Regions from separate parts of the Thermogemmatispora onikobensis genome, predicted to be linked through region 1. Evidence: riboswitches for the same ligand, from Rfam matches in the RefSeq annotation. Region 1 holds a riboswitch; each other region holds the start of a gene.
What was found. A riboswitch is a leader RNA that binds a small molecule or an ion and turns the genes downstream of it on or off. The one in region 1 is predicted to bind thiamine pyrophosphate.
Positions count from the first base shown of each region.

Region 2: it holds a riboswitch for thiamine pyrophosphate, as region 1 does, so the genes downstream of both, thiC (phosphomethylpyrimidine synthase ThiC) here and BGC09_RS04850 (ABC transporter ATP-binding protein) in region 1, are expected to answer to the same signal.
Region 3: it holds a riboswitch for thiamine pyrophosphate, as region 1 does, so the genes downstream of both, BGC09_RS16155 (purine-cytosine permease family protein) here and BGC09_RS04850 (ABC transporter ATP-binding protein) in region 1, are expected to answer to the same signal.

Region 1 covers NZ_BDGT01000007.1:18,446-28,260, reverse strand. Annotated here, with positions in the region: gene BGC09_RS04885 (ArnT family glycosyltransferase) at 1-431, shown strand, start outside; gene BGC09_RS04880 (SDR family oxidoreductase) at 444-1,181, opposite strand; gene BGC09_RS04875 (FAD-binding oxidoreductase) at 1,190-2,551, opposite strand; gene BGC09_RS04870 (thiamine diphosphokinase) at 2,912-3,559, shown strand; gene BGC09_RS04865 (WD40 repeat domain-containing serine/threonine protein kinase) at 3,630-5,876, opposite strand; gene BGC09_RS04860 (ABC transporter substrate-binding protein) at 6,159-7,232, opposite strand; gene BGC09_RS04855 (ABC transporter permease) at 7,279-8,070, opposite strand; gene BGC09_RS04850 (ABC transporter ATP-binding protein) at 8,067-8,837, opposite strand; TPP riboswitch at 9,269-9,383, opposite strand.
Region 2 covers NZ_BDGT01000008.1:85,268-95,082, forward strand. Annotated here, with positions in the region: gene BGC09_RS05705 (TetR family transcriptional regulator) at 165-791, opposite strand; gene BGC09_RS05710 (SDR family NAD(P)-dependent oxidoreductase) at 1,001-1,768, shown strand; TPP riboswitch at 2,045-2,158, shown strand; gene thiC (phosphomethylpyrimidine synthase ThiC) at 2,216-3,553, shown strand; gene BGC09_RS05720 (phosphoketolase family protein) at 3,697-6,072, opposite strand; gene BGC09_RS05725 (YrdB family protein) at 6,387-6,743, opposite strand; gene BGC09_RS05730 (MBL fold metallo-hydrolase) at 6,802-7,755, opposite strand; gene BGC09_RS05735 (zinc-ribbon domain containing protein) at 8,426-8,764, shown strand; gene rpsU (30S ribosomal protein S21) at 8,776-8,970, shown strand; gene BGC09_RS05745 (SAVED domain-containing protein) at 9,167-9,815, opposite strand, start outside.
Region 3 covers NZ_BDGT01000039.1:628-10,442, forward strand. Annotated here, with positions in the region: gene BGC09_RS16145 (iron chaperone) at 1-440, opposite strand, end outside; gene melA (alpha-galactosidase) at 611-1,918, opposite strand; TPP riboswitch at 2,169-2,326, shown strand; gene BGC09_RS16155 (purine-cytosine permease family protein) at 2,628-4,196, shown strand; gene BGC09_RS16160 (7-carboxy-7-deazaguanine synthase QueE) at 4,502-5,203, shown strand; gene BGC09_RS16165 (cellulose binding domain-containing protein) at 5,748-7,646, shown strand; gene BGC09_RS16170 (hypothetical protein) at 8,158-8,349, shown strand; gene BGC09_RS16175 (hypothetical protein) at 8,524-9,399, shown strand; gene BGC09_RS22605 (hypothetical protein) at 9,644-9,815, shown strand, end outside.

The DNA of each region.
Region 1 (9,815 bases):
CATCCGAGCCGACGACGACGAGGCAAAAGCCCACCGTTGGGCCATTCGTGGTCGGTCTGCCTGGACAATGCAGCCTGCTGACGGCCCTGCTCTTCACTGCTCTGCTGGCCTGCAACCTCGTGTACTATACTCCGCGACAGATCGGCCTCTATCACAACTACAGCGGGCTGCCAGCCGGAACGCAGATCGATCTGCAGGCCATCTACCAGCCCCCAGTACATCACGCCATTGTCGTCACCAGCGACCTGGCACTCTACGACTTCGTCCTCTTTCCCCTCAACGCTCCCCTCTTACAGCAGGGAGACATCATTTATGCCCGGGCCAGCGAGCCGGAGGAGTTCGCGCGCCTGCGCCGCGCCTTCCCGGGGCGTCCCCTCTACTTTTTGGAGATCGGCCCCAATGGCCAGGTCAACTACCTACCTCTGTCTTGAGCTGGAAGCAGGCTAGAGCGAGAGGCGCTGAAAGACCCGCTCCGGAATCAGGCGAATGATCAGCATCACCAGGCGCCAGTAGCCGGGCAAATAGGCCACCGGACGGCCCTGCTGCATGGCGCGGTAGACGCCGCGCCCAACGCGGCGCGCGCTAGAGAAGAGCAGCCCCTTGCGCAAGTGAGCCGTCATCGGCGTATCGACCAGTCCCGGCTTAATGGTCACAACGGCCACGCCGTGCCTGGCCAGGCGAGCGCGCAGGCCCTGCAAGAAGATCGAGACCGCCCCCTTGGCAGCGCCATAGACATAGTTGCTGGGGCGCCCGCGATCGCCTGCCACCGAAGAGAGCACCGCAATGCAGCCGCGCCCGCGCTGCTCAAAATAATTCGCGACCAGCGTTAGCAGGGCGATCACGCTGAGGGCATTGGTCTGGAACTCGCGCAGCGTCTCCTCAACGCTCAGCTCGCACTTGCGCTGATCGCCAAGCGTACCGTGGGCAATGAGCAGGCCATCCAGCCAGCCGAAGGCCGCCACGGCGGCGTCGAACATCTCCTGATGGCGCGCCACATCGTTAACATCCAGAACGAAGGTTTCGACCCGCTGAGCCCCACGCACCTGCAGATCGGCGGCTACCGTCTCCAGTTTTGCCGGGTTGCGCCCAACCAGAAACAACTCGGCGCCCCGGGCCGCCATGCACTTCGCCGCCTCGTAGGCGATGGCCGAGGTCGCTCCAACAATCACAACTTTCTGCAACACCATAGTCAAACCTCTACCGTGGCAGACTGCTCCCGCGAAGGAACAAGGGCCATCCGTCTCCAGAAACTGGATGAGAACTTTGGATCAACCGAGCGCATAAACTCCTCCCAGCGCGGGAAGAAGCGCTTGAAATCCTCGCCGTGCATACGCGCATCTTTGGCCGGGTACAGCGCCCCGCCGCTCTCGCGTACCAGGGCATCCAGCTCATCAAAGAGGCGCAGCGTCTTCGGCCCCTGGTTGGCAAAATCCAGAGCCAGGGTCAGGCCCGGACGCGGGAAGGAGAGCAGACCAGGCGAGCGCACGTCTCCAAACTTCTTCAGGACCGCCAGGAAGGAACCCTGACCAGAACGGCTGATGCGCTGCAGAATCTCCTTCATGACATCGTAGCCCTGATCGTAAGGCACGACACACTGATACTGGAAGAAGCCGCGCGGTCCATACATGCGGTTCCAGTCATGGATAGAGTCGAGAGGATAAAAGAAGGGTTCATAGGGGACGACTTTAAAGACACGCTTCTGCAGCTGTGAGTGATCATAGAGCGTATTGAAGGCTTTCAGTGTCAGCGTATTCAAGGTAAAGGACGGTAGATCAACGGGCACAGCCAGCGGTAGCTTACGCGGCAATGGCTTGTGAGCATATTCGGGCGACTGATTATTATTGCCGCGCATGAAGATCCCCCGTCCGAGCTTACTGCCACTCGCCAGGCAATCGACCCAGGCCACTGTATACTCATACTGCTCGTCGGATTCGGCACACAGCTCCATAAACTCTTCGAGCGAATCGTAGCGGATACGCTCCATATCAATATAGGGATTGTGAATGCGCTTCAGGCGAAACTCGGCCCAGAGGATCAGGCCCGTCAGGCCGAGGCCGCCAATGGTCGCCTCAAACAGCTCACGATTCTCAGTCGGCGAGCAGATCAGGCGCTCGCCATTCGAGCGCAGCAACTCGAAGCGCGTAACGTGGCAGCCGAAGGTTCCCGCCTTGTGATGGTTCTTACCGTGAATATCGTTGGCGATGGCGCCACCCACCGATACAAATTTCGTGCCTGGGGAGACCGGGAGGAACCAGCCCCGAGGCACAACCAGGTCCAGAATCTCGGCCAGCGAGACCCCGGCCTCGCAGCGTAACAGCCCCTGTTCCTCATCAAAGGCCAGAAAACGCCGCAGGTGACTGACCGCCAGCACTGTTCCATTTTCGTTGAGGCAGCTATCGCCATAGCTGCGGCCATAGCCGTAGGCCAGCAGCGGGCCGGGCAGGGTCCGCAGATCGGGCAGTTGATCACGCCAGTAGATCGGTATGACGCGCGCTGGCTTGACGCGCGGATAGCGCCCCCATGATTGCGGTATCGCTTGCGTGGAAAGCATCGCTTGTTTCCCCCACGTGGCGAAGTGAAGACTTCCACCTGTAGAACGGACAACGCTCCAAGAGAGCTACACATTGGCTTGTTGGCAAGCTGGCAGGCTGACAGCAAGAGGTCGCTCACTCACTGCACTGATGGGGTAGCCAGGGAGAAGCAGCTGCGGACAGCCAGAAGCCTTCCAGCCAACCAGGGCCATTGTACGTCATTATTCGCCGCTTTGCACGTCTCTGCCCCTTTCTGGCCCTCGTTTGCTATGTCGACGAGATGGTACAATGCTCTCCAGTCAAGAGCTGTCCGCCCGCCGTCCTGAACGGACCAGGACGGGCGGCGACAACAATTGGCAGAAAGGAGTCGACATGCAGAGATGCAGGCGGTAATCTTCGCCGGTGGAACGCTGCACCCGAGCGTTCTGGTTGAGGAGGTCCTGCGCCAGGCAGACCTGGTTCTGGCGGCAGATGGTGGGGCCGAGAGCGCTCTTCGCCTGGGCCGGCTGCCAGCTGTCGTACTGGGCGACCTGGATTCGCTCGCGCCTGCCCTGGCGGCTCAAATTGAGGCCGCTGGCTGCCGTTTTGTGCAAACGCCTGTCGAGAAGAACGAGACCGATAGCGAGCTGGCGCTCCAATATGCCATTGAGCAGGGAGCAACGGCTGTGACCATTCTGGGAGCCTGGGGTGGGGCCCGCTGCGACCACGCCCTGGCTAACGTGCTGCTGCTGGCAGCTTATGATCAAGTGACGGTGCGCCTCGTCGACGGGCCATCCATCTGCTGGCTGCTGCGCGGTCCCGGCGTCACGCAGGTCCGTGGTCAGACCGGCGACCTGGTCTCGCTGCTGCCGCTGGCGGGCGATGCGCAGGGCGTCTCTACCCAGGGACTGTACTACCCGCTGCACGGGGAGAGGCTCGTCTTTGGCCGGCCCCGTGGCGTCAGCAATCAGCTGATCCAGCCGGAGGCCAGCATCTCCCTGGTCAGCGGCCAGCTATTGATCATCCACACGCGCAGCGACCTCCTCTGATCCGCTCCAGGCCACTGTCGGCAGCAGCTCGCTCGTCCTCTCGCCCGGTCATTTCCAGCTCCTGCGTGGATTAGCTGCTGCTGCTGCTGCTCACACTCCAGACACGCACGCTCTTCCCGCCCGTGGAAGCGAGCAGCCCGCCATTCAGCGACCAATCCACTGCCGCCACACTCCCGTCCTGCTCTTCATAGGTGTAGAGTGGACTGTAAGCGGTTGTACTGGCCAGCCAGATGGTAGCCTGATTGCCGCTGCCAACCAGCAGCAGGCGACTATCTGGCGACCAGGCCAGAGCGGTGCAGGGGGACGATGAGACGACCTGGCCGCCCAGAAAGGCGCTGCCCTGTAGACTGATCAAGACAACCTGGCCGTCGGCTCCGGCACCTGCCAGCTGCGAGCCATCGGGCGACCAGGCCAGTGCTAGCAGGGCCACAGGTTGCCCGCTCACAGCGTCGAGTACCCTCTGACGCGCGCTCAGCGCCGCATTACGGGTCTCCCACAGCAACACGTTGCCTTGCTCATCGGCAGAGGCCAGGATGGTAGTCGCCGGTGACCAGCTCAGAGCGCTGATCGGAGCACGGCTCTCGTCCAGGAGCAGCAAGCTGCGCGCGCCAGTGCTGGCATCCCAGACCTGCACGCTGCCGTCGACTCCTCCCGAGGCGAACAAACCTATTGTGCTCCCCTTGACCGCTCGCACAGCTCCCCGATGGCCCCGATACACAAGCAGGCGCCGCTGTTGAGCCACATCCCAGACCTGGACTGTGCCATCCTCGCTGCTCGAAGCCAGCACGCTGGTGCCAGGGAGCCAGGCGAGGGAGGTAATGGCCGCGCGATGATCATCATAGCGCAGCAGCAGCTCGCCAGAGAGCGGCTCCCAGATGTGAACCGCATGCGCCAGGTCACCAGAAGCCAGATACTGCCCGTCGCTGGAGAAGGCCAGGGCGCGAACTGGGGCTTGATGGCCGCGGTAGCTCAGGGCCAGGCTCACGCTCACACGCGGGAGTGAGAGCAGATTGGCTGCCGGCGTGCGAGCGAAGACGGTCGGCGTCTGGAGGTTGGCCGAGGCCGGGATCAGGGGCAGGTCCAGCTCGCGCGCTCCAAAGATGCCCACCACGGCCCCCAGAACGAAAGGTCCAGCAATGAGCAGCAGACGACGCGGTAGCGCTGGGGCCGAAGGAGCAGCGGCGGCAGACGGTCCAGCAGATGAAGGCTGGGCCCCTGGCTGCCTGCGCTTTCCCGGGGCTGGAGATGGTTGCTGGCTTTGCCCGCGGCTGCTGGCTCGTCGGGTGCGTGGAAGACGGTGGCGGATCGACTCAAGCTGGCGGCGCACTTCTGCCGCGCTGGCTGGCCGTTTCTGGGGGGAAATCTCTACCATATGCGCCACCAGCTCATCGAGCTCAGGAGGGAGGGCCGGATCAAAGGAGCGCAGTGGGACAAAGTGCAAAGGGGCCTCTGAGGGATCAACGCCTGTGAGCATCTGGTGGAGCGTGGCCCCCAGCCCGTAGATATCGGCCTGGGGCGTGCTCTGCGCCCTGCCATACTGCTCAGGGGCCGCATAGCCAGGTGAACCCAGGGCGAGCGTATCGCGGCTCTGGCCTGGCTTGAAACGGCGCGCAATGCCAAAGTCAATCAGGCAGACCCGTCCGGCGACACTATCGAGCATGATATTGGCCGGCTTCAGGTCGCGGAAAATAATAGGCACCGGGCGCGAATGCAAGTATTCAAGGACCGTGCAGAGCTGAACGGCAATCTCCAGGGCCTCATCGAGAGGAAGGCGACCACCCTGACTGCGCTGCAGACGCTCCTCCAGCGTCTCACCCTGGATGAATTCCATGACCAGATAGCAGCAATCCTGCTCGGTAAAATACTCGTAGACCTCCGGCAGGCTGGGATGGCGCAAGGTCGCCAGCAGCGAGGCCTCGCTGTAGAAGGAGGCGATCGTCTCAGCAGCCACTCGTGGCTCTAGGTGGAAGGCCACGATCTCTTTGATAGCCACACGGCGCTCACCTTCGTGCAGGTCGCTGGCCTCATAGACCGCCCCAGAGCCACCACGTCCCAAGATACGCAGAATGTGATAGCGCTCGCGCAAAACCATCCCGGGCCAGAGCGGCACGAGCGAACGGCTGTCTACCGGTTGCGCTTCCACATCAGACTCGATCTTGATAATGATCGGCGCTCCCTGGGTCGACGAAGGGTCGGCAGTAGCTGCAGGATCAGCAGCAGGCGAGAGAGAGGCTTGACAGTACTGGCAGACCTGGGTTTCCAAACTGTTGGCGGCCCCACATGTCGGGCAAAAGGTGTAGCGGTCGGATGTTTGCATAACGGTGGTTCTTCGCACCAAGGCTAGAGCAGCTTATCGAGCAGATAGATCCAGCATGGCAGGATATCCATCTATTTGATGAAACGAAGAGAGTGCGCCGAGGTATCGGCCTCCGCCTGCCTTGCCTGCTCAGCCGCTCTGTCTGGCTGGTTGAGGAGAGCAGCACTCCCGTCCAGCCTCCGCCCAAAAGCCCAACGGCCAACGGAGGAGTCGACCGGGCATGCTCTTCCGTTGGCCGCCACCTATCCTGCTCGGGCCAGGCCAGTAGCGCCAGGCGCTCAATTACTGAGACTGAGGCAGGAAGGCATTCGTATAGAGCGAGTCGAAATTGAGCGAGCGCACGACCTGACCGGCACTATTCTTAATCTGGCCCGTATCCAGGATGAACTGAGGATACCCATGCCAGGGGGCGGAGTCCTGCCAGCCCCACTGGCGAGCTGGGTCAGCGTAGCGCGGACTCAAGAACTCCTGGCTGGCGTAGACCAGGCCGGGATCAGGAAAGGTGCCCTTGGGAGCCATATTGAGCAGCATCTGCGCCGCCTCACGCGGATGCTGGCGCGCATACTCATAGCCTCGCGCCGTCGCCGCCATGAAGCGACGCAGTACATCCGGCTCCTCCTTGATCTGGCCTGGCCCCGTAATCAAGGTGGGGGTATAGTAATCGGCAATGCCATAGCTGGTCACCGGGAAGACATTCAGCTGCACCCCCTGGCGCTGAGCCTGGATGACTTCCCAACCTTCAAAGACCCAGACAAAGTCGACACGCCCCGTCTCCAGCGCCTGCATACTATCGACATCCAGTGTCACACTGCGAAACACCCCTTTGCCACCGTCGTGCTTGATAATGGCGCTCACCACCGCCGTCTCGTAAGGCGCGCCGAAAGCTGCATAGACCTTGCCATCGAGATCGCGCGGACGCTTCAGGCCGGACTTGGCCAGCGTCACCAGCGCTGAAGTATTATGCTGGATAATAGCAGCGATCGAGACCACCGGCTGGCCGAGGGCTGCATCGGTGACCACGCCCTCGGTCGAGCTAATGCCCACATCGGCCTTGCCAGTACTGACCAGCACGTCGGGCGAGACATTCGAAGAATACGGCAGAATCTCCAACCTGATCCCTTCCTGGGCATACCATCCCTGGGCCAGGGCCACATAAATACCCGTGTGATTGGTATTAGGCGTCCAGTCGAGGGCCAGCTTGACCGTCGTCAGGGGCCGGGCTGTGCCGGTACCGGTGGGGCTGGTGCTGGTTCCAGAGCCGGCTCCATGCTGCTGCCAGAGGAAAGCCCCCACGACCACCACAATGACCAGCAGCGGGATCACAATGCTTACTGTCAAGCGCGTTCTGTTGCTCATAGGCGAGGCATCCTTTCAAGTCAAGCAAAGGCTAAAGCGCGGCGTTTCAGCGCTGCGTGCGTGCCTGGGTAAAATACCAGGGAAGGGCCAGACGCTCACAGAGGGCCACCAGGCCAAAGAGCAGGATGGTCAAGACGACAGTAATCAGGACCGCCGCCAACACATTGGCCATCGCAAAGGAGTTGGCCGAGGTCTCCATATAGAGGCCCAGGCCCTTCTCGGCACCGACGTACTCGCCGACAATGGCCCCCGTAACGCTGTAGGTGACGGCAATGCGCAAGCCGGAGAAGAAGGCCGGTAAGGCCCCTGGCAGACGCACCAACCAGAGGATCTGCCAGCGCGAGGCGTGCATGCTCCGCAGGACCTTGATCAGCTCCGGCTCGACGCTCAGCAGCCCATCGGCACAGGCCACGGCAATAGGAAAAAAGCAGTAGAGAATCACCAGCAAGACCTTGGGCAGCAGGCCGTAGCCGAACCAGACCAGCAGCAACGGCGCCAGCGCCACCATTGGGATGGTCTGCGAGGTCAGTAGCAGCGGGTAAAGCGCGCGCCGTACCCAGGGAGAGAGGTCGAGCAGCACGGCAATAAGCAGACCCAGGACTACCGAGATAGCCAGGCCGATCAGGGTCTCGACCAGCGTCTGTAAGGTGTGCTCGTAGAGGAGGTCCCAATTGGTCACTAGCGCCTGCAGCATAGCCGTGGGAGCTGGCAGAATGAACGGACTCACCCGGGCAAGGCGCACATAGCTCTCCCAGAGTACGAGGAGCAGCGTGGCGAGCATAATGGCCGGTCCATAGCTGGCCAGCCTGCGCAGAGTAGTGGAGGCACTGCCGTTCATGCCGTCTGCTCCTTTAGCAGCAAGCTGATCAATTCTTGTTCGAGACTGGCCGCCGCGGGCGTGGCTAGCTGCTCTGGGCGCCGCGGGCGCGGCAGCTCCACCTCGACGACGCGCAGCACACGGGCCGGGCGAGCACTGAAGATGTAGATGCGGTCCGAGAGCAGGATGGCCTCCCGAACATCATGGGTAATAAAGAGAATGCTGGCCTGGAGACTCTGCCAGAGTTCCTGCAGCCACATCTGTAAAGAGAGGCGCGTCAGGGCATCGAGAGCGCCAAAAGGCTCGTCTAACAGGAGAAAAGAGGGATGAAAAAGCACGGTGCGCAGTAGAGCCACGCGCTGGCTCATTCCGCCGGAGAGCGAGGCCGGGTAGTGATTGGCGAACTCGCTCAGACCAAAGCGCTTGAGCAGCTCGCGGGCCTGTTCCCGCGCCAGCTGGCGCGGGACCCGGCGAATGTCCAGGCCCAACATGACATTCTCTTCGACGGTTCGCCAGGGCAAGAGCAGCGGCTGCTGCGGCATGTAGCCCGTCTTGCCGGCGCGCTCGCCATTCACTGCGCCGTCAAGCATAATGGTGCCGCCGGTCGGTTCCTCGACTCCGGCAATGATATTAAACAGGGTACTTTTGCCGCAGCCGCTGGGGCCAACAATGGTCACAAACTCGCCCACGTTCACCGTCAGATCGATGCCAGCCAGTGCCTCTACGCTCTGTCTCCCGGCGCGGTAGCAGTGCGTGACTCCCGTCAGCTGCAATTTGGGCGAAGGCATTGCTGTTGCTCCACGATCGGTCACTAACAAGGCTAAGTCTGCGCGCCTGGTAGCCGCGCAGAACAGAGTGGCGCGCTGAAAGGGGACCGAAACAGCCACTCTCAGGAGAGGAACCCAAAGCAAAGGTATGAAGCGCAAAGTAGAGCAGAACGAGCCTCATTGCAATGGCTCGCGCCTTGCCCTCCGGCTCAGTTCGGAGTTGGCAGCGAGCAGTCTATGCAGCGGGGGAAGAGGCCGCCACGCGCCACCAACCTAGCTGCAGCACCGCGCAGCAGGCACCGTGGTAGCTTTTGCACCTGTATCGACAATCGGCGGGCGCTCATGCATGGGCTTCTGGTGTGTGGCGATGAGGCAGAGATTGCTGCTCATACGCATCCCCCTCGCTGGGCTGGCTCGCTCAGGACCGGTGCACCTCTTGCGAGCGCCGAGGGCGAATGCGCTCGCCGCTTCCCTCCGCTGGTATTACCCAGATCAGGTTTTCAGGGTCGGCAAACCATCTGTCGATGGTCGCCCTCTCAGCCTGGAACGGCTCCCCTAGCAGCGCCATTAGATAGAATGACAGTACAGAACAGAAAATGCTGTGTTTGACGCTTCCTCAGATCAGGAAACTGCAGGAGCCGCGCCGCACGCCGGTTTGACCGCTCGCTCGCCAGCCCCTGCACCGCTATTATAGCCCATAAGCGCGACCGCTGTGAAGTGAGTGCGTTCCAGAGCAGAGAGGCAGAGCACCCTCGGAAGCAGAGCAGGCCGGCCTGGACCGGGTCCGTGCGCCCCCACCTCTACCAGGCAGCTTTTGCCAGACACTCACTCCGGCAGTGACGGACGTGTTAGAATAAGACTACCCCTGCCGGGCGCTAGCCGAGCGTGCGAGCCTGACCCAGTACCGTGGTGCCACGCGAGCAGGCACTCTGGCCTGGGCAAGGCGTCAGCCACAATCACGCACCACTACCATACGATCAGTCAGGCTGCTGGTAGAGT
Region 2 (9,815 bases), on a different contig from region 1:
GGCTGTTCACATACGGCAGCTCCTTTTTTCCGTTGGCTGACCACTCCAGGCTTCTCCCACCGACAGCCTGGTCATTCCCCCCGAGCTAGCCACCACCCCCTCTCTCTTCTACCCAAGGCACCCGCTACCAGCATGTGGGGCAGGGAGGTCAGAACTCAACGTGTTTAGTGCAGCGCCTCAAGATAGCTTGTGACAAGAGCCTGGAGGTCACCCTCCGCCCCCTCATCAAGCCATCGTTCCAGCGCAACTCGCAGGGCAGCCACATGGGTGGCCACTAACAAGCGAAGCCTGCCACACTCATATGCTTCCCCCGCGCGCTCCTGAAGAAGGTCATAAAAGGCCATCTCAGCCTCTAAGAGGGCATAGAGGTAAAAGGCGGCCACCGATGGAACCTGGCGGGCAATCTGATAGCGCAGCAGGAAACTGCGGCGCTGGTGCTGGTAGAGCTGGGCAATGTAGAGCAAGACAGCTCTCAGCGCGGTGCGCACTGCCTCGTTCTCAGACTGGACCCTCGGCAGCGGCAGAGTACGCAGATGCTCTAGCCCGGCCCGCATGACAGCCCGCGTTGGCCCCAGTAAGACTTCTTCCTTGGATGGAAAGTAGCGGAAGAAGGTACGCGGCGAGATCATGACTGCTTCAGCAATATCCTGAATGGAGGTCTGCTCGTAACCGCGCTGTAGGAAGAGCTTGAGCGCGGCTTGTTCAATGGCTTCCTGAAGAAGACGCTTCTTGCGCTCGCGTAGGCCAGACCGGACGGCCTGGTCCTGTTGTGAGATGGCCGTGTCGCTCATTCCCCTTTGTCTTTCATTGACTTTTGTCAGTTAGTGACATTATAATGCGAACAAGCGGCGTTGACAACCAGCCCACACGTGCACTGACGCCGCAGCCCTGGCCGTCAAGCGCCGCCTGGATCTGGCAACGAGCAAGGATGGCTCAGCGTTTCTCTTCCAGTTCCCAATTTCTGATGTCTCCAGCCTAGCAGAGAAGGAGTAAGCAAGAGATGATGCGCTTCGAGCAACAGGTCGCCGTGGTGACAGGAGCCGCGTCAGGCATCGGTCGCGCACTGGTGCAGCGCCTGACTAGCGAAGGAGCGGCGGTGGTCGCCGTCGATATTGTCGAGGAGCCGTTGCAGGCACTGGTAGCGGAATTGCAAGGGCAGGGGGCAAAGCTCTGCGCCTGCCCCGCCGATGTGGCCTCGGAGAGTGGCGTTGAGGCCATGCTGACGACTGCTACTTCGACCTACGGGCGGCTCGATATCCTGTGCAATAATGCGGGTATCATGGATCTGATGACGCCCGCCGCTGAGGTTCCCTTAGAGTTGTGGGAGCGCGTGCTCGCAGTGAACCTCTACGGTCCCTTCCTGGCTTGCCGCCGGGCCATTCCGATTTTTCTAGAGCAGGGTAGCGGCACGATTGTCAATACGGCCTCCGAGGCTGGCCTGCGCGGCGGCGCCGCCGGCACCCCGTACACGGTCTCCAAGCATGGTCTGATCGGCCTGACTCGCAGCATTGCTTTCCACTATGGCGAGCGTGGCATTCGCTGCAACGCCGTTTGTCCGGGAGCGGTGGCGACAGCTATCGGTATGGGGTCGGGCGTCCCGAGTCAGTCTGGTCTGGAGCGCGTTGGGACCTTCATCCGCGCCAGCGCTCCCTCACGGGTAGCCTCGCCCGACGAGATCGCCGCAGCTATTGCTTTCCTCGCTTCCAAAGAAGCAAGCTATATTAATGGGGCCATCCTGCCCGTTGACGGAGGCTGGCTAGCAGCTTGAGCTATTCCTGCTTGAGGAGCGGTCGGAGCCCGGCAGCTCTCTAGCTCCGGCGGCTCCCTTCCTCTTTGCTCTCTCCCCTCCTGCTCCTGGGTAGTGTCAGGCGAAGGGCATTATCCGCACGGTTGATAGATAGATGCTTACCCTCTTCCCCAGGCTGATCGTATTGGCTCATCTGTCGCCTTTAGCAGCCAGAGAAGGGCGCTGCCGGCCATCAAGCGTGGCTCACCAACAGGATGCATATGGTATGATTCTTTCAGTAGACGACTGAGCGCTTCTCATTGGACCTGGGGGAGCTCGGGCAACCGGGCTGAGAGGGCCCCTGTCAGCGGGGCCGACCCCTCGAACCTGACCCGGGTAATACCGGCGGAGGGAAGGGTCCGTCTGGCCGCCCAACCCGCTGCCGGTTCCCCTTCAGGTCAGTCCCAGACAATGACCGGAGGTGGAACAGTGCCAACTCAGCTTGAGCAGGCCCGTCAGGGCCAGATTACCGAGGCAATGGCCTATGTGGCCCAAGCCGAAGGTCTCCCCGTTGAAGCAATCCGCGAGAAGGTCGCTGCCGGCCTGGCAGTTATTCCAGCCAACCCCAATCATCGCACCCTCTCTCACTTTACCGCTATCGGCCAGGGCCTCCTGGTAAAAGTCAACGCCAACCTTGGTACCTCCTACGACTATGTCAATCTAGCAGAGGAGTGCCAAAAGCTCGCACTGGCCCAGCAGGCTGGCGCCGATGCCGTCATGGATCTCTCGACCGGTGGCGACATTCCCGCCATTCGTCAGACGCTGTTGGGGTCCTGTATTGTTCCCCTGGGCACCGTTCCGATCTACGAAGCCGAGTTTCGGGCGGTGCGCGAGAAGGGTTCTTTTCTCAAGATGAGCGCCGATGAGCTGTTTGAGACGATTGAACAGCATGGCAAGGCTGGCGTCGATTTTATTACTGTGCACTGTGGGGTGACGCGTCAGAATCTGGAGCATTACCGGCAGGCGGAGCGCGTGACAGGGATTGTTTCGCGCGGCGGGGGCCTGCTGGCGGCCTGGATGCTGGAGAACGGAGCCGAGAATCCGCTCTACGAGCATTTCGATTGGCTGCTGGAGATCGCTCGCCAGTATGATATGACGTTGAGCCTGGGAGATGGCCTTCGGCCTGGATCGCTTGCCGATGATCTTGACGGCGCCCAGGTGGGCGAGTTGATTATCCTGGGAGAGTTAGTCGAACGAGCGCGGCGCGCAGGCGTACAGGTGATGGTTGAAGGTCCGGGCCATGTGCCCCTCAGCGAAGTGCAGGCCAATGTCCAGCTGCAGAAGAAGCTCTGTCGTGGTGCTCCTTTCTACATTCTGGGCATGTTGCCCGTTGATACCGCTGCCGGCTTCGACCATATCGCCGGAGCGATCGGTGGGGCGCTGGCAGGCATGCATGGGGCCGATATGCTCTGCTATCTGACGCCGGCTGAGCATCTGGGTCTGCCTAATCCGCGCCAGGTCTATGAGGGAGTGGTAGCTTTTAAGATCGCCGCCCACGCCGCTGATGTAGCTCGTGGCCATCCCCAGGCCCTGGCTCGCAACCGTCAGATGTCGGAGGCTCGCTATCGTCTCGACTGGGATACCCAATTTCAATTGGCGCTCTATCCTGAAGAGGCACGGCGCATCTTCGCTGAGCGCGCTTCCAAGACGCGGGCCTGCTCAATGTGTGGGCCATTCTGCCCGATGAATCTTGTTGAGCATGTGCTGCGTCGACAGCAACGGGACGGTAGCCCGCATCCACAGGCGGCGGAGCAGCTGGTCCGCTGAGGGGTTACATCTGAGCCGCTGCGGTCCCAATCGGAGGCAGATCCTGTTGTCGTCCTGCCGCGCTTGAAACTCCATGGGAGCGGCTCAAGAGAAGCAAGAGAAGCAAGATAACATCGCTTCCTTGAGTCGCTCCCGTTTAGAGTTTAATCTGTCCAGGTCCAGTCGCGTATTTCAGGCATATCCTCCAGGTGCTCACGGATATAGCGATGATGTTCACGCAGCCGCTCCTCGCATTCGCGCACGAGTGGCGCTGTGAGATGGCGCAGGCGTGGCGTGTGCTCCATCGCTAGCAGGCAGAGATGGTAGCGGCTGACTTCGTTGAGGACGACCATATCAAAGGGTGTGGTCGTGGTTCCCTGCTCGTTGTAGCCGCGGACGTGGAAGCGGGCCGGATTGGGGCGCCCGTGTACGAGCTGATGGACAGCGCGCTGATAGCCGTGAAAGGCGAAGATGACAGGCTTCGCCTCAGTAAAGTGGGCGACGAAGGTTGCATGGTCGAGGCCGTGCGGGTGCAGCTCGGGAGGATAGAGTGTCATCAGATCGACGACATTGACGACACGTACTTTGAGCTGCGGGAGCTGGCGGCGGAGCCACCAGGCGGCGGCCACGGTCTCCATTGTCATGACGTCTCCGGCGCAGGCAAGCACGACATCCGGTTCGTTATCATCCTCGTTGCCTGCCCAGGGCCAGATCGAGAGGCCACGCCGGCAGTGCTCAATGGCTTCAGCCATGCTGAGATACTGCAGATGCGGCTGCTTGTCGACCACGATCAGGTTGATGTAGTCACGGCTGCGCAGGCAGTGGTCAGCCACCGAGAGCAGGCAGTTGGCGTCAGGCGGCAGGTAGATGCGGGCGATGCTCCCCCGGCGCGAGAGCAGGGTATCGATGAGGCCCGGCCCCTGATGGGAGAAGCCGTTATGATCGTTGCGCCAGCAGGTGGAGGTGAGCAACAGGTTGAGCGAGGCAATCGGTGCGCGCCAGGAGAGGGATCGGGAACCTTCGAGCCACTTTGAGTATTGGATGATCATAGAGTCGGCGATCATCGCAAAAGCCTCATAGGTGGCGAACAGACCATGCCTGCCGGTCAGGAGGTACCCCTCTAACCAGCCTTCGCAGAGATGCTCGCTGAGCACCTCCATGACGCGCCCATCCGGCGAGAGGTGGTCATCGATAGGCAGGATGCGTTCCAAAAAGGTCCGGTTCTGGACGGCAAAGACGTCGCCGAGACGGTTGGAGTTGGTCTCATCAGGGCAGAAGTAGCGAAAGTTGGCCTGCTCCGCGTTCTCCTTGAAAATGTCGCGGAGAAAGACCCCAAGCGGACGAGTGTTGCTATAGTAGCTGGTAGCCGGTTTGGAGACTTCGAGCGCGTAGGAACGGAAATCGGGCAAGCGCAGGTCAACGAGCAGTTTTCCACCATTAGCGTGAGGATTGGCGCCCATGCGGCGCTCGCCCTGCGGGGCCAGAGCCGCTAATTCGGGGCGGAGGCGTCCGCCTTCGTCAAACAGCTCTTCGGGGTGATAGCTGCGTAACCAGTCCTCCAGCAGCTTGAGGTGAGCCGGTTTCGTCCTGACCTCCTCCAGGGGAACCTGATGCGCGCGGAAGGTCCCTTCAACGGGGATACCATCGACTTCCTTGGGGCCGGTCCAGCCTTTGGGCGTACGAAGGACAATCAGCGGCCAACGCGGTACGCCACTGAAACCCTGGGTCCGGGCCTGCTGCTGGTAGCTGCGGATCTCGTGATAGCAGTGATCAAGGGTTTCGGCCAGGGCCCGATGCACAGTGAGCGGGTCGTCTCCTTCGACAAAGTAGACGTGGTAACCGTGTCCCGAGAAGAGCTGTTCGATCCGCTCGTCGCTGGTGCGACCCAGAACCGTCGGACCGGAGATCTTGTACTCGTTGAGGTGCAGAATAGGAAGCACGGCTCCGTCACGGATGGGATTGAGAAATTTGATGCTTTTCCAGGACCCTTCGAGGGGACCAGTTTCGGCTTCGCCATCGCCGACAACGGCAGCTACAATCAGATCGGGATTGTCGAAGGCAGCGCCGAAGGCATGGGCCAGCACATAGCCTAACTCGCCCCCTTCGTGGATGGAGCCAGGAATGGGAACGCCGACGTGACTGGGCACGCCGCCAGGAGTAGAGAACTGGCGAAAGAGGCGACGCAGCCCTTGCTCGTCCTGGCTTACTTCCGGGTAGATCTCTGAATAGGTCCCTTCAAGGTAGACGTTGGCGATCACCGCCGGACCACCATGTCCGGGTCCTGCCAGAAAGATCATATCGACGTCATAGTCTTTGATCAGGCGATTGAGATGGACGTAGATGAGATTCAAGCCTGGCGAGGTGCCCCAATGCCCCAACAACCGGGGCTTGATGTGCTCGGGCCGCAGTGGCTCCTTGAGCAAGGGATTTTCCTGGAGGTAGATCTGCCCTACAGTCAGATAGTTGGCGGCACACCAGTACTTATGCATCAGTTCTAGCTGCTGCTGGCTGAGTGTACGCGCCCCGGCAGCGGTCGACATGCTTCCCTCCTCTGTTCAGTGACAAACAAGGCAAGAATACCCACTTGACATTCATTCGTTATTCTGGCAGCTTTTGCGGCGATCCTCGCTCGAGGTCACAGCCGTGGTCATCCTCGGGGAACAGCCAGTGAGCCGCGCCCGCTTTCTTTCTGAGCATAGCAAGAGCCTCTCACAGCGCACTCACAGCAATCCTGCTCCTTCTCACAAGAATGGCACAGGGCCACACAAGAAGCAGAGGCACAATAGTAACAGTTATCTCCGTTCTGTCACAGGTACGACTGGGCCACGCAAAAGGTGTCGCTGCGGTCCATGCGCTAGACCGTGTTCTGTCCCCAGAGCGAGAGAGCCAGGCGGTTAAGCAGGAAGAGCGCCATCAGCATGCTAGCGAGCAGGTAGCATTGTCGATGCCACAGAGCCAGAGCAGCCAGGCCGAAGAGAGCCAGCTCGACCAGCAGCCGCCAGGGATCAACCAAACGGTGACGCGCCTTGGGGGCCACGAGTAGGCCCCAGACAAGCATTGCGAATAGGGGCAGGGCCAGCCCCAGGAGGAAGCTGAGTGGGAGCGCCAGACTGGTGGAGCTGGCTCCCCAGTAGCTCAACGTCAGGATCATGGCCACTTCCAGCAGGAAGCGCAGAGCACGGTTACATTCTTTGAGAATGACAACAATCATGACGATGGTAATAGTTTCCCGCCCCTGGCCTGGTGCACCAGGCCAGAGAAAAGGGGGATCAGGCAAAGTGCAGCGTGGTGCCAACGCTGGTCTGGATATAGGCCGCGGGCAAAGCGCGAGCCAGTTCGTGAGTCGCGCGCCAGCCGGTACAGTGCCCAGGCACAATGACACTGGGTCCAATCGCCTGCAGTTCGGCGATGGTACGCGGGATAATCGGCTCGAAGACGGCGCCGCTGAGATGCAGACCGCCGACAAAGGCGTAGACGGTCTCGATGCCGGTAAGCCGCCGGGCATGCTGAAGAATGTTGATGACCCCGGCGTGGCTGCAGCTAGAGAGGACCACCAGGCCGCGGTTTTTGAGATGGCAGACAATAGCCTGATCATCCCAGACCCAGATATCGGGCTCCCAGCCGTGGTCAGTACGCGCTTGTTGCAAGGGGAAGCCTTTTTCAAAATCGGTGACGCGCTCAACTTGACCGGTCACCAGCACGGTTCCATCGAGCAGCAGCGAGGGACCTCGTTCTTCGATGATGGTAACACCTTCGCGATCGAGATCGGCCTGGCTCGGTGGGGGCATATGGATTTCGGTACCGGTTGGGAAGACGATGCGTCGGTAGCGCCAGGCATCGGGATGGAGCAGCAAGGGCAGACCGCGCTTCCCCAGACGGCGTACGACGCCCTCTAACCCACCGTGATGGTCGGCGTGACCATGTGAGAGCACGATAGCCCGTAGATCAGCCGGACGCACCTCCAACACATCCATGTTGTGCAGGAGGGTGCTGCGCCCAAGCCCGGCATCGTAGAGTAGAGAGGCCCGCCACCCATTGCGCACCACTGTGAGCAGCAGGGCATAGCCGTGCTCGGCAATGAGCTGCTCGCGCTCGGTCCAGTTTATGGCCAGGGGGGCCCGCTGAACCATCTCATTGCCGGGCAGCAGGACATCGACACTGTTATCTACGAGAATCGTGACGTCGATCGTGTCGACCGGGGGTAGCGTCACCTGTTCGCTCATGAGTAGTGCTCCTTTGGCACAAAAGTAGCACGATGGCTTTTCTCCTGGTTTGATCGGCTCGATGCCTTCTCTCCTCGACTGGACCGGACTGGGTTGACATGTCCGCCGCTGCTCTGCTCGCCCGCTGTTGCCGGCTCAGACAAGCTGGTTTCAGAATACAGCAGAAATGTGGACGACTGCAAGCCAGGGGAGGAGGAGGAGCGCGCGCCAACCTGGTCACGGGGGCTGTTTGGCTTTGTGTGGTCTGACATGGCGCATGGGCTGGCCTCTGATGCCCGCTCCGGCGGACAGGCAATCGCTGGCGGCTGCATGCTGACCAGTTCTCGAGCGCAGTGCAGCGAGAAAGGCAGTTGAGAAGCAACAGACGAGCTTTTGGCGCTTGAGATGGCAGGCTTGACGGGAGACGGAGAGTGTGGTATGCTGCAAAGGACACATGGAAGCGAACTGTCAAAGCCGCTGCCCATGGTTACGGGCAGCGGCTTTTTTTGGCACGCCGTTCTTTGTCATTCAGCGGCTCCGCGCCGACGCTGCCCCTACTCTGCTAGGCTCAGGTCGCACGCTCCCGCGCCTATAGCCTTTTGCCGTCTGGTAGCTTGCAGATAAGAGCGCTGTCAGACGAGTCCCAATGCATTTCCCACCACAGAGAAATGCGCGTAAGGAGACTATCTACATGATTAACCCTGGACAGGACCAAATCCTGGTCTGCCGCGAGTGCGGCCAGGAATTCACCTTTACCGTTGGAGAGCAAGAGTTTTTTGCCAGCCGCGGCTTGACCAATACACCCAGCCGCTGCCCCAGCTGTCGGGCGGCGCGCAAGGCAAGTGGCGGGCGCCGTGGCCGTGGCTACGGGCGTGAGGAGCGCCAGATGTATACGGTGACCTGCGCTAGCTGCGGTAACGAGGCCCGGGTGCCGTTCTTGCCCCGCGATGATCGCCCCGTCTATTGCAGCGATTGCTATCGTCCCCAGGAGTCGTACGGGCGCGGCCAGGGCCGCCGCGCGCGCTGGTAAGGCGGGCCGAGATGAGCGAAGTTCGCCTGAACCCTGACGAGTCCTTCGAGGTCGCCCTTAAGCGCTTTAATCGCAAGGTTTTGAACGCTGGTATTCTGGCCGAGGTGCGCCGCCGCAAACATTACGAGAGCCGCAGCGATCGCCGCAAGCGTAAGGCCGCCGTGGCCCGCCGCCGCCGCCGCCGCCATACACGCACACGCCGCTAGCTCCATACACGGTCAAGAGTGCCTGACTGGTCATCCATAGAAGACTCAGCAATAGCAGCAGTAGAAGAGCTGTCCTTAACAAGCGCTCGCTCTTCTACTGCTTGTCGCAGATGCAAGCTAGAGGCACAGTCTTGCTGAAGGCTCCCCCTTCAAGCGAGTGCTCATCTAACAGATGCCTATCTGCAGGATCTCACTCCTACTCTTTTTGATTGAGTGTGTAGGCATAGCGATAGGCTGCAGAGAACTCGTATAAGGAAACTGGGCCGAAAACGCTAGCATTCAGCTGCTGGCCGATCAGGACCGCAAGCCCAGCAGGAAGTGATGAGAAGAGATGGATATGGGCAATGCCTTGGCTGCGCAGGCGGCGCAGGTCACGTCCAATCTGACGGGCAATGGCCAGGGCATGATTGCCATCCCTTACCCCTCGGGTGTGGTCTACTCCCTCCGGCATCGAATAATGGATGAAGCAGCTATAGTCAATCTTATTCCCTGCCTGTTGCATGTATACCTTTACATCATTTTCAATATTATTCGATATGGAAATAGCCACTACCGCTGTCTGGGGATCTCCCTCCTGAATGCTCTCATCACAGGTAAGAGGGGAAGAATCGCTCTGCGGCCCTTCGTTATCCCAATACTGCTGTCTTGCTTCATCACGTACTTGCAGCCTCATTCCCTGGAAAATGAAGCCGAACAGGTAGGTCAGCGAATAGACTGCTTTAATCGGAACTTTTAGACTTTCTCCAGAGCCTGGACCAATAGCCGTGAGCAGTCCTTTGATATCCTGCAGAGCGGGAACAATAAGATCCTGCCATTCAGCGACCGTAGGGACACGTCGCACATCC
Region 3 (9,815 bases), on a different contig from region 1:
TCCCTGATCCGCTCCTCCTCAGACGGCCCCAGCGCCGTCAGCGCATAGGCCGTCGGCCACATCTGTCCCTCATCCAGATGAGCCACATCGTTGAAACCCAGCGTCGCATAGCGCGTCTTGAACTTCTGCGCCGGCTGGAAAAAGCAGACGATCTTGCCATCCCGCGCATAAGCCGGCATCCCATACCACGTACGCGGCGCCAGCTCTGGTACACACTCCTTCACCAGCTCGTGCAAGCGCAGTGCCAGACTGCGATCCGGCTCGCTCAGCTCGGCAATCTTCGCCAGTACCTCCTGCTCGCCCTGCTCCCGATCCTGACTGGCCTTCAGCTCGCGCACCCGCTCCCTCATCGCCGCGCGCTCGGCCTCCGAAAAGCCCTCAGATCCCTGACCTCTGGCTCTGGCCCCGTGGGACCTCCCCGGCTTATCAGCCTGACTCATACCAAACAAAACCTCCTCTCATATCCAGCGCGTTGCAGCTATCCACACACAGGCCATCAACAGGCCCAACCGGTCCAACCCAGCAGGCAGCCACAACAGCCGACACTCGCATATACGAGCTTTATTCTCTCTGACCAGCAGCCAGACGGCAAGGCTCCACCCTCATTCACCTAGGTAAAGGCCGTCAAAGCGGCCCGCTCAGCCTCCCACAACTCATCAAAGAGCTGGCTCAGCTCCTCCAGCGAACAGACCGCCGCACTCAACGGATCAAGGAACAAAGCATAGCGCGCCGGCTCCCGCCGCCCCGTCAGCAGCGCCTCACAGAGCAACTCGTGTACCGCCATATGGGCCCGATCCAGGGCCGCCAACTGCTCCGGCAGCCGTCCGAAATGAATAGGCTGCACCCCATTGCGATCCACCAGACAGGCCACCTCGACACAGCCATCCGGCAGATTCTCAATCAGTCCCACGTTGCGCACATTGCCATAAATCACCGTTGGCCTGCCCGTCACGATGGCCTCGATGATCTGGGAACCATACTCAAGGCTGCGCTCCCAGGGAATATCACGCTCGCCCGTCAGCATCTCCTCAATGGCATGCTCGCCCTCGCGGCGCCAGGTCGGCCAGTTACGGGCATAAAAGCCCGACTCGCCCAGATAGCCGGCCCGACAATAGCGCGCGATCAGCTCCGGGCGCTTACGGAAGTACGGCACATACTCCGAAAAATGCCCGCTGCTCTCCGTCACAAAGGCCCCAAAATGGAGCATCGTCTCAAAGCGCACCGGGTCCAGCTCGTAGACCTCGGGGCGCCGCGCGCGCTCGCGCAGACGCGGATACAGATCCTCGCCCCGCCAGCGCAGCTCAGTAAACCAGGCCAGATGGTTGATCCCAGCGCAGCGCCATTCCAGCTCTTCGTAAGGCACCTCCAGATAATGCGCCAACTGGCGCGAGGTCCACTGCACACTATGGCACAGCCCCACCGTGCGCAGGCGCGTCCCCCGCAGAGCCGCCAGCGTCAGTGCCGACATCGGATTCGTATAGTTCAGCACCCAGGCTCGCGGACACAGCTCCTCGGCATCGCGCAGGATCGCCAGCCAGGCCGGTCCCGTACGCAGCGCCTTGAAGATCCCTCCAGGACCAATCGTATCGCCGATACACTGATCGATCCCATATTTCAAAGGAATCTCGTAGTCCTGGCGCACATAGTCTAGCCCGGCCACCTCGATCGTATTGATCAAGAAATCGCTGCCTGCCATCACCTTGCGCCGCTCCGTCGAGGCTTCGACACGCCAGCGCTTGCCGCTGCGCTCGATCAGCTTCTCGGCGATACGGTGGGCCAGCTCCAGCCGCCGCGCATCCACATCAACCAGGGCAAAGGTCCCCTCATCCAGCCCCTCGCAGAACAGCACATCGGTCATCAGTTGACGGGCAAAGACGGCGCTCCCGGCGCCCATCATGGTGATCTTCACGTGGGTCACGACCTCATGCCTCCTTGGCGCTCGCAGGCGCGGTAGCCTGAGCCGACCGACCGCAGCCACCGGCGTACTGCCATGCCAGATTGTCCATCATCTGCAGTCAGTATAGCATCTGCCACAGGCCGCGGGCGAGCCAGCCAGCCGGGTCCCGCTTTGCCAGAGAGTGCCAAGAGACGCGACTCTTGCTTGCTTGACATGGCTGCCACGATCTGCTATACAGGTAGCAGGCAACACCGTTGCAGATAAAGGAGAAACAGGCAGTCACGGGAGCTCGGGAGAGCCGGGCTGAGAGGGTGACCAGACCTGTCGCCGTGGGTTGCACTGCGCCGCGTTGCGAGCAGGCCGTACCGTCACCGACCGCCAGAACCTGATCTGGGTAATGCCAGCGCAGGGAGCGTGCTTGATCCTATTGCCTGCCCCGCAGGCTGGGGCAGCCCCCAAAGCGAGCAGCCTAACGATCCCGAGGTGCTGGCGGAGAGACAGGCACGAGCCAGCACCCTCGTTCCTTGGCATCAACGCCCGATCGATCAGCCAGCTCCCCCACCAACGCAAACAGAGCAGCCGCAGCCCCTCTGTCGCCCTTGGGACAGACCGGTACCTCTGCCACTCCAGTGCCTGCCCCTTGGTGAACCATCCAGGCTGTAGTTAGTCCAGCCAGCGGCTTGACGCACCCCACAGAGCGCAAGCTGTCAAAGAAAGGAGCAAGCCAATTATGGAGCCAGCAATGGAGCCACAGGAATCAGGCAGCGGCATCCTGCAAGTACGGGGAGTAGAAGCAGATGATTTCCTCAAAGTCGAGCGCCACGGCATGGAGCCGATTCCCGAAGCTGATCGGCATGGCAGCGCGCGCGAGCTGGCACTTGTCTGGACTGGAGCAATGGCCAATTACCTATCGCTCCTGACCGGGGCCCTGGCCATCGGGGCCCCGCTCGTGCTGGGTCTGAGCCAGGGACAGCTTGGCCTGCTTGACAGCGCCATTGCCATCGTCATCGGCTGCGCCCTGGCCGCCGCCCTGCACGGTCTGACCAGCGCCACCGGCGCCCGCACCGGTACTCCGCAAATGGTCTTCGCGCGCGCCGTCTTTGGGCACCGCGGCGCCTATCTTGGTGCCTTCCTGACCTGGCTGATGGCCGTCGGCTGGTTCGCCGTCGACTGCGTCATCGGCGGCTGGGCCCTGGTGCAGCTCGCCAGTCTGGTCGGCCTCCCCAGAACGCCGCAGACCGCCCTCATCGCCATCGCCCTCGTCCTCATCGCCTCCGTCATCGTCGCCGTCTACGGACATCAGACCGTCCACGTCTTCGAAAAGTACGGCGCCATCGTCTTCATGGCCTTCTGCCTCCTGCTCTTCATTGTCCTCTTCCCGCGCATCAACTGGAGCCTGCCGACCACAGTTCACGGGCCGGCGCGGCTGGCCGCCATTGTCACCGGTGGCGGCTTCATCTACGCCCTCATTGCTTCCTGGATTCCCTTCGCCTCCGACTACTCGCGCTACCTGCCCACGCGCACGCGCGCCGGCAGCATCGCCTGGTGGGCAGGGCTGGGGATCGGCCTGCCAACGGCCCTGTTGGGCATCCTTGGCGTCGCCCTGGCCACCATCAACCCGGCCAATCCTGATCTGCTGAGCGTCATCACCGGCGCCGCGCCTCCCTGGCTGCTGGTCCCCTTCCTGCTCTTCGTGGTTCTGGGCGAAATCTGGGCCAACTACTTCGACGTCTACACCGCCGGCCTGGTGGCCCTGGCGATGGACATCCCGCTCCGGCGCTGGTGGTCGGCCTTCCTCTGCGGCCTCGTCGGAGCGGTGGGCGTCGGCTGGATCGGCTTTTTCTCCCGCTTCAGCTTCAGCGAGGCCCAGACCTACAGCGAGCTGGTCAACCGCTTCCTCAACGTCTACATCGACTTCCTGCTCCTGACCTACCTGTGGGTGCCGGCCTGGGCCGCCGTGCTCCTCATCGACTTCTTCGTGCTGCGCCGGGGACGCTATGCCGCTGCAGAGCTGACGCGCGGGCGGGCCGGACGCTACTGGTATCGCGGCGGCGTGGCCTGGCGAGCCGTTCTCTCCTGGCTAGTGGGCTTCGCCATTACCATCCCCTTCATCGGCTCGGCGACCTTACCCTGGCTGAGTCAGCCGTGGCAGGGGCCATTAGCCCACCTGTTAGGCGGCATGGACCTGAGCGGCATCATCGGGGCCGTCGTCAGCGGCCTCCTCTACCTCCTGCTGAACCTGCCCCGCCTGCGCCAGCGGCCCGCCGCCAGCGCTGCAGAGATGGCAGCCGCCAGCTAACGGCTCCTATTCCGCAATCTATCCAGCCAGAGCTACAAGGGTTAGCGTTGGGGAGAGATGGAGGCCGCTGGGACGGGCTTTCGGGAATCGAAGGTCCCGTCCCCCCGTTCCAGGCACGCTTGACAGACCAGAGAAAATCTAGCCAGAAGGACCCTCAGCCACCGCGGGCGGCTCCTCTCTCCTCCCTCTCCCGAGAACGTCGAGCGCCGGGAATGGGAAGCACTCAGGGAGCCGGCCAGCAAGACAAGCCGAGAGCTAGCAAGATAGAGACGAGGTCAATCAAGAGAAGAGACGGGTTTCTGACGATGTTGGTGATGGAGATTTATCGCTCGATCCAGGGCGAGGGCAGCCTGATGGGCGTGCCGACAACGTTTGTGCGCTTCTTCGCCTGCAACCTGCGCTGCTCGTGGTGCGATACTAAGTACTCGTGGAGCGTGCGCGAAGGCGGGAGCTGGGAAACGCTCCCTCCCGAGACCGTCGCCGAGCGGGTGAACGCCCTCGGCGCCCGCCATGTGGTCCTCACCGGCGGCGAGCCAACGCTCCAGAAGGAGCTGCTCCAGCTCGTTACCCTGCTGAAAACCCAGGGCCACCACCTGACCGTCGAGACGAACGCCACCATTTTCCCTGCTCTGGCCGTGCCGCTGATCGACCTGTGGAGCCTCTCGCCCAAGCTGCCCAGCGCCGGCAGCGGGGCCAACTACCTGCGCCATCCTGTCATCGAGCAGTTTTTACATAGCCTGCTCCCAGAACAGCAGCAGTGGAAATTTGTGGTGCGCGACGACTACGACGAGCAGGCCCTGCGCGCCTTGCTGGAAGCTCATCCGCTCTTCAAGGAGCGTCATCTGCCCATTATTCTGCAACCGGAGGGCAATGCCGCCTTGCCCGATTACCCCACCGCATTGGCCTGGCTGGCCGAGCGCGTGCGCGACCCCTTCTGGGATCAATACAATGTGCGCGTCCTGCCGCAGCTGCATGTCCTGATCTGGGGACGCCGCCGCCTGGTCTAGCCTCAGGAAGAGAGAGAGAGAGAGGAAGGAAGCCAGGCAGGAAGAAGAGAAGGCCACTGGCAGGCGGCTCAGGGAGCAATGGGCTTTCCCTGCCCTGCTTGCGGCTTCCCTGCTACAGCTAGAAGTGTAGCCGATCTACGTGAAAAGTCAACTTTCATCGGATTTCGCGGAACAAATGGCCCAACTCTCCTAGCATGCACCCGCTGCCCGCCTGGCGTACCCTACCTCACTGCCTATGCCCTGTCGGCTAAGTGCTCTCTTCCTGTCTAGCTGCTCCCTTGACAGCGTTGAGCACGGAAAGCTATATCTCTCATTGAGTGTCTTTCATCTTAAGTAGTCACTCACATCCAAGATAGCCCATAGTTTGCTGAAAATTTTCAGCAGGGGAAATGAGACTGAAAATTTTCAAGCAGGGAACACAGGAAAGTGAGTGTGGTGCCCGTTCCTCCCTCCAGGAGAAACGAGGCCACCTCACTCAACGTGGCCCGCGAGAGAGCGGACCACACAGGCAGTCGTTGCTTTGGCTGTTCAAGGAGGAAAAGCGATGTCTAGCAACCAGCCGGCAAGGAGAGCCGGCAGGCTCCTCGTAAGCGTCCTACTGCTGACGAGCCTCGCCGTCAGCGCCGCGCGCTCTCTCTCGACACACACAGCCTACGCCGCCAGTGCCATTACCGTGAATGGGGCGACGCGCTATCAGACGATCGATGGCTTCGGCTTCTCCGGGGCCTTTGGCCCCGCTCAGGAGCTGGAGCAGTCACCCAGCAGCACCCAACGTCAAATTCTGGATCTGCTCTTCAGCACCAGCAGCGGAGCCGGCTTCTCGATCCTGCGCAACTTGCTGCCCTCGGACCAGGCCCACACTATCGAACCCAATAGCCCCGGGAGTCCAAACGCCACGCCGACCTACGTCTGGGACCACGATAGCTGGGGCCAGGTCTGGCTCTCTAAGCAGGCCCAGAGCTACGGCGTCACGCAGTTCTACGGCGACGCCTGGAGCGCCCCCGGCTTCATGAAGACCAACGGCAATGAGACCAACGGCGGCGCCCTCTGCGGCTCACCGGGCGCGAGCTGCAGTAGCGGCGACTGGCGCCAGGCTTACGCCAACTACTTGCTGCAGTACTACCGCGACTACCTCAGCGATGGCATCCGCCTCACCCAGATCGGCGCCTTCAACGAGCCAAATCTCTCGACCTACTATTCGAGCATGGTCATGAATCCGACCCAGACCGCCGACTTTGTGGCCATCCTGGGGCCAACGCTGCGCGCGGCGGGAGTAACGCCACAGGTCGTCTGCTGCGACGGCGAGGGCTGGGACAGCGCCCAAAGCTACGCCAACGGCATCCTCGCCAATCCAACGGCCAATAGCTACCTCGACCTCTTCTCCAGCCACGGCTATACCGCGCCTCCCACAACGCCGATCACAGGATTGGGCAGCCGCCATGTCTGGCAAACGGAATGGGCCAAGTTCGATGCGGCAGACTATAGCTGGGACGACGGCGGCGATGGCTCCGGCTTCTACTGGGCCCAGCAGATCTACACCGGTCTGACCGCCGCCAACCTGAACGCCTTCTTCTATTGGTGGGGCGTCAACTTCAATGCCAGCGACAATGGCTATCTGATCAATGTGGTCAATGGTACCGTGACGCCAGCCAAGCGCCTCTGGAGCTTCGCCAACTATAGTCGCTTTGTGCGCCCCGGAGCGACGCGCATCGGCGCCACCAGCAGCGATACTACACTGGAGGTGACGGCTTTCCTCAACGCCAATGGGACGCTGGCCATCGTGGCCCTCAATACCTCCTATAGCGCGGTACCGGTGACGCTTTCGCTGCAGGGCCTCACCCTGCCCACCAACGCAAGCGCCGTGCCCTATGTGACCGACGCCAGCCATAATACAGAGGCTCAGGCGCCGTTGACCGTGCAGAATAATAGTTTCAGTGCCACGATTGCCGCCCGCCAGCTGGTGACCTACGTGATCGCTGGCAGCTCCTCAGCGACGCCTACGCCCGCACCTTCTCCAACGGCGGGACCCTCGCCTACTCCTTCACCTACCGCAACACCAACAGCGACCGCGGCCCCCACTCCAACGCCAACGCCTTCCCCAACTCCGGGAGCGGGCACCAGCTGCGCGATCCATTATGTGGTCAACTCGCAGTGGCCTGGGGGCTTCAGTGCCCTGATCCAGATTACCAATACGGGGCCGACCCCGATCAACGGCTGGCAGCTTCAATTCACCTTCCCCAACGGGCAGACGATCACTCAGGGCTGGAACGGCTCCTTCAGTCAGAGCGGCAGTACAGTCACGGTGACCAATCTCTCATACAATGCCACAATCCCGGCAGGCACCACGCTCGGCGCCTCGCCCGGCTTTAACGGGACCTGGAACGGCAGCAATACCCCGCCCACAGGGTTCAGACTGAATGGCGTCAATTGCACCACTACCTAGCTCAGGCTGCCTTTGCCCGAGGCTGGCAGCAGGCCGTCGGCGGCCTGGCCTCTCTTCCACAGCGTCTTGAGGTCAGGCAAGCCTTCCTCTCTCCCTCCCTGCGATGGTAAGTAGAGAGGAAGAGAGAAAGGGCACCGAACCGATCCGCTCAAGGCCCCTCTCCTCATCTGGCTCGCCCGATAGCGCTGTCCTGCGCACTGGCCGCCGCGATCGCTCTGGCCCCCACTCCGTTCAGGGCCAGGGCCTTGCAGCGGTAGCCAGGACAGCGCTGGCTTGCTCCCTGGGACGCCCAGCGCAGCGCACCAGGCTCCTGGTCGATCTTTCTTCCTCTGGCGAGGGGCAGGTGGTGAGCTGTCGCTCACATTGCTCTGCTCTCACGCTTTCTGCTATCATAGAAACAGTTGTGTTTGCTGATCTTCTCACGTTCGACGGGCTGTGCTCGCGCGATCACTCGCTGATACGCCTGACGCGCAGCAGGATGTCTCGCGCATGTTCTTGAAGGGAGGCTTTCGTGAAACAGGCATTCACCGGACGCCTGGCTGCTGGCCTCGTCCTGATCCTCGTCGCCATTGTGCTCCCGCTCGTGCTCTGGTTCGCCGCCGGGGGACGAGCCGTTGTTGTCGGCCTCACTGGTAGCCTGCTTGCATTGATCTTCGGCATCTTTCTGCTCGTCGGCATCTTCCCGCCACGCGCCAGGAGCTGAACCGCATCAGAGAGGATCAGACCAGCCCGCTGCCTGACTGGTACGCCAGTCAGGAGACTATCCTCATGAAGGAGCGCTTGCGAAACTACCCGCATGGGGTGGGATCTGGGTAGGCATCTCCTTACTGAAGGAAGTGTCACCTGGTGGCACGTGATAGATGGAGGGAGCAGTCCAATGGCCAGCACTCCGGTTCCGGTACCCTACGAAGACCGGGAAGCCTTCATCCTGGGAGACAGCTTTGACCAGGAGCTGGTCAGGCGCGGCTGGCAATTGCAGCAGGTACGCCGGCCCTATACTGATCCCCTGGTGCTTCGGCAGCCCTGGCTGCGTTGTCCCAATGGCAGCCAGTACAGTGAGCGCGCCCTGTACCGCTGCTTGCTGGCTACCTCTGCTCGTCACGCCTTGCGCCGGCTGCTGGAGCGGCTTCCTTGTCTCTATGGCGATCTCCTCGCAGCCAGTCCTGGTGAGCTGCCCAATGATCGCCTTCTGCAGATGCTCATCGACCAGGAGCTGCTGCTCCGAGAGGGGGCCGCTGTCAAAGCGGGTCCTGCCTTGGAGCGCCTTTACGATCTGGGCCATACACTAGAGTGGCTGGTCGCCGAGTGGCTGCGACTCTACTGTGTGGGACACTACGAGCGCCTCGTGCCGGTGCGTCACGGCGTGAGCCTGGCCTCCCCAGCCATCCCGGGCGATCTGGATGTCCTGGCCTTTCCCGATGAGGGTCCCGTGCTGATCGAATGCAAGTCGCGGAGCAAAGCGATCGAGGAGGACCACTTCGTGCGCTTTGTGGCACGAGCACGCCTGCTCCGCCCCTTCGCGGCCATCTTCCTCGTCGATATTGAAAACCCGCTTCCCAAACAGCGTCTCAGTCAGTACGCGCACGCCCTGCAGCGGCTAGGGTCTGCCCCTCCGCACGGTTCAGGTGGCTTTTACTTCACCGCCGAGCGCATCTATCTGGTGAATACTTCGCTGAGCTTCGCTCAGCGCCTACACGAGGTGCTGGAGGACGCCCGTCGCCGCCAGCCCAGCTCAGCGCGAGCGCAAGGCTGAGGCCCCCACGCCAGCCTGGCTTGCTCACGTACCAGCCAGCGCTATTGCCCTTCCCACAGAGACCCCTCCCTATCTCCCCACCCATCTGGGCTATGCCGGCGGCGCTCCTCGCCAGTTCGGCATCAGCGAAGCACACGAGAGAGTAGAGGCGTATCAGACATCTTGGCTGATGTCTGTATCACGCCGCTCAGGGGTGGCAAGGGCTTAATAGAGGGATCATAACTTTTCAAACAAGGAGCGAATAATGTACAAGATTGTTGATAACGCTCCTGAACAGATCACTCAGCGGGTCCCGGATCGGCAGAGGACTGGCCTGCGGGCGCCGCTGACTGGCTCTGCTCGCTTGCTATCTGCGCCAGAGTGTGGAGGAGCCAGCGAGACCGCCATGACAGGGATGCGTGGTAACGAGCGCGGAC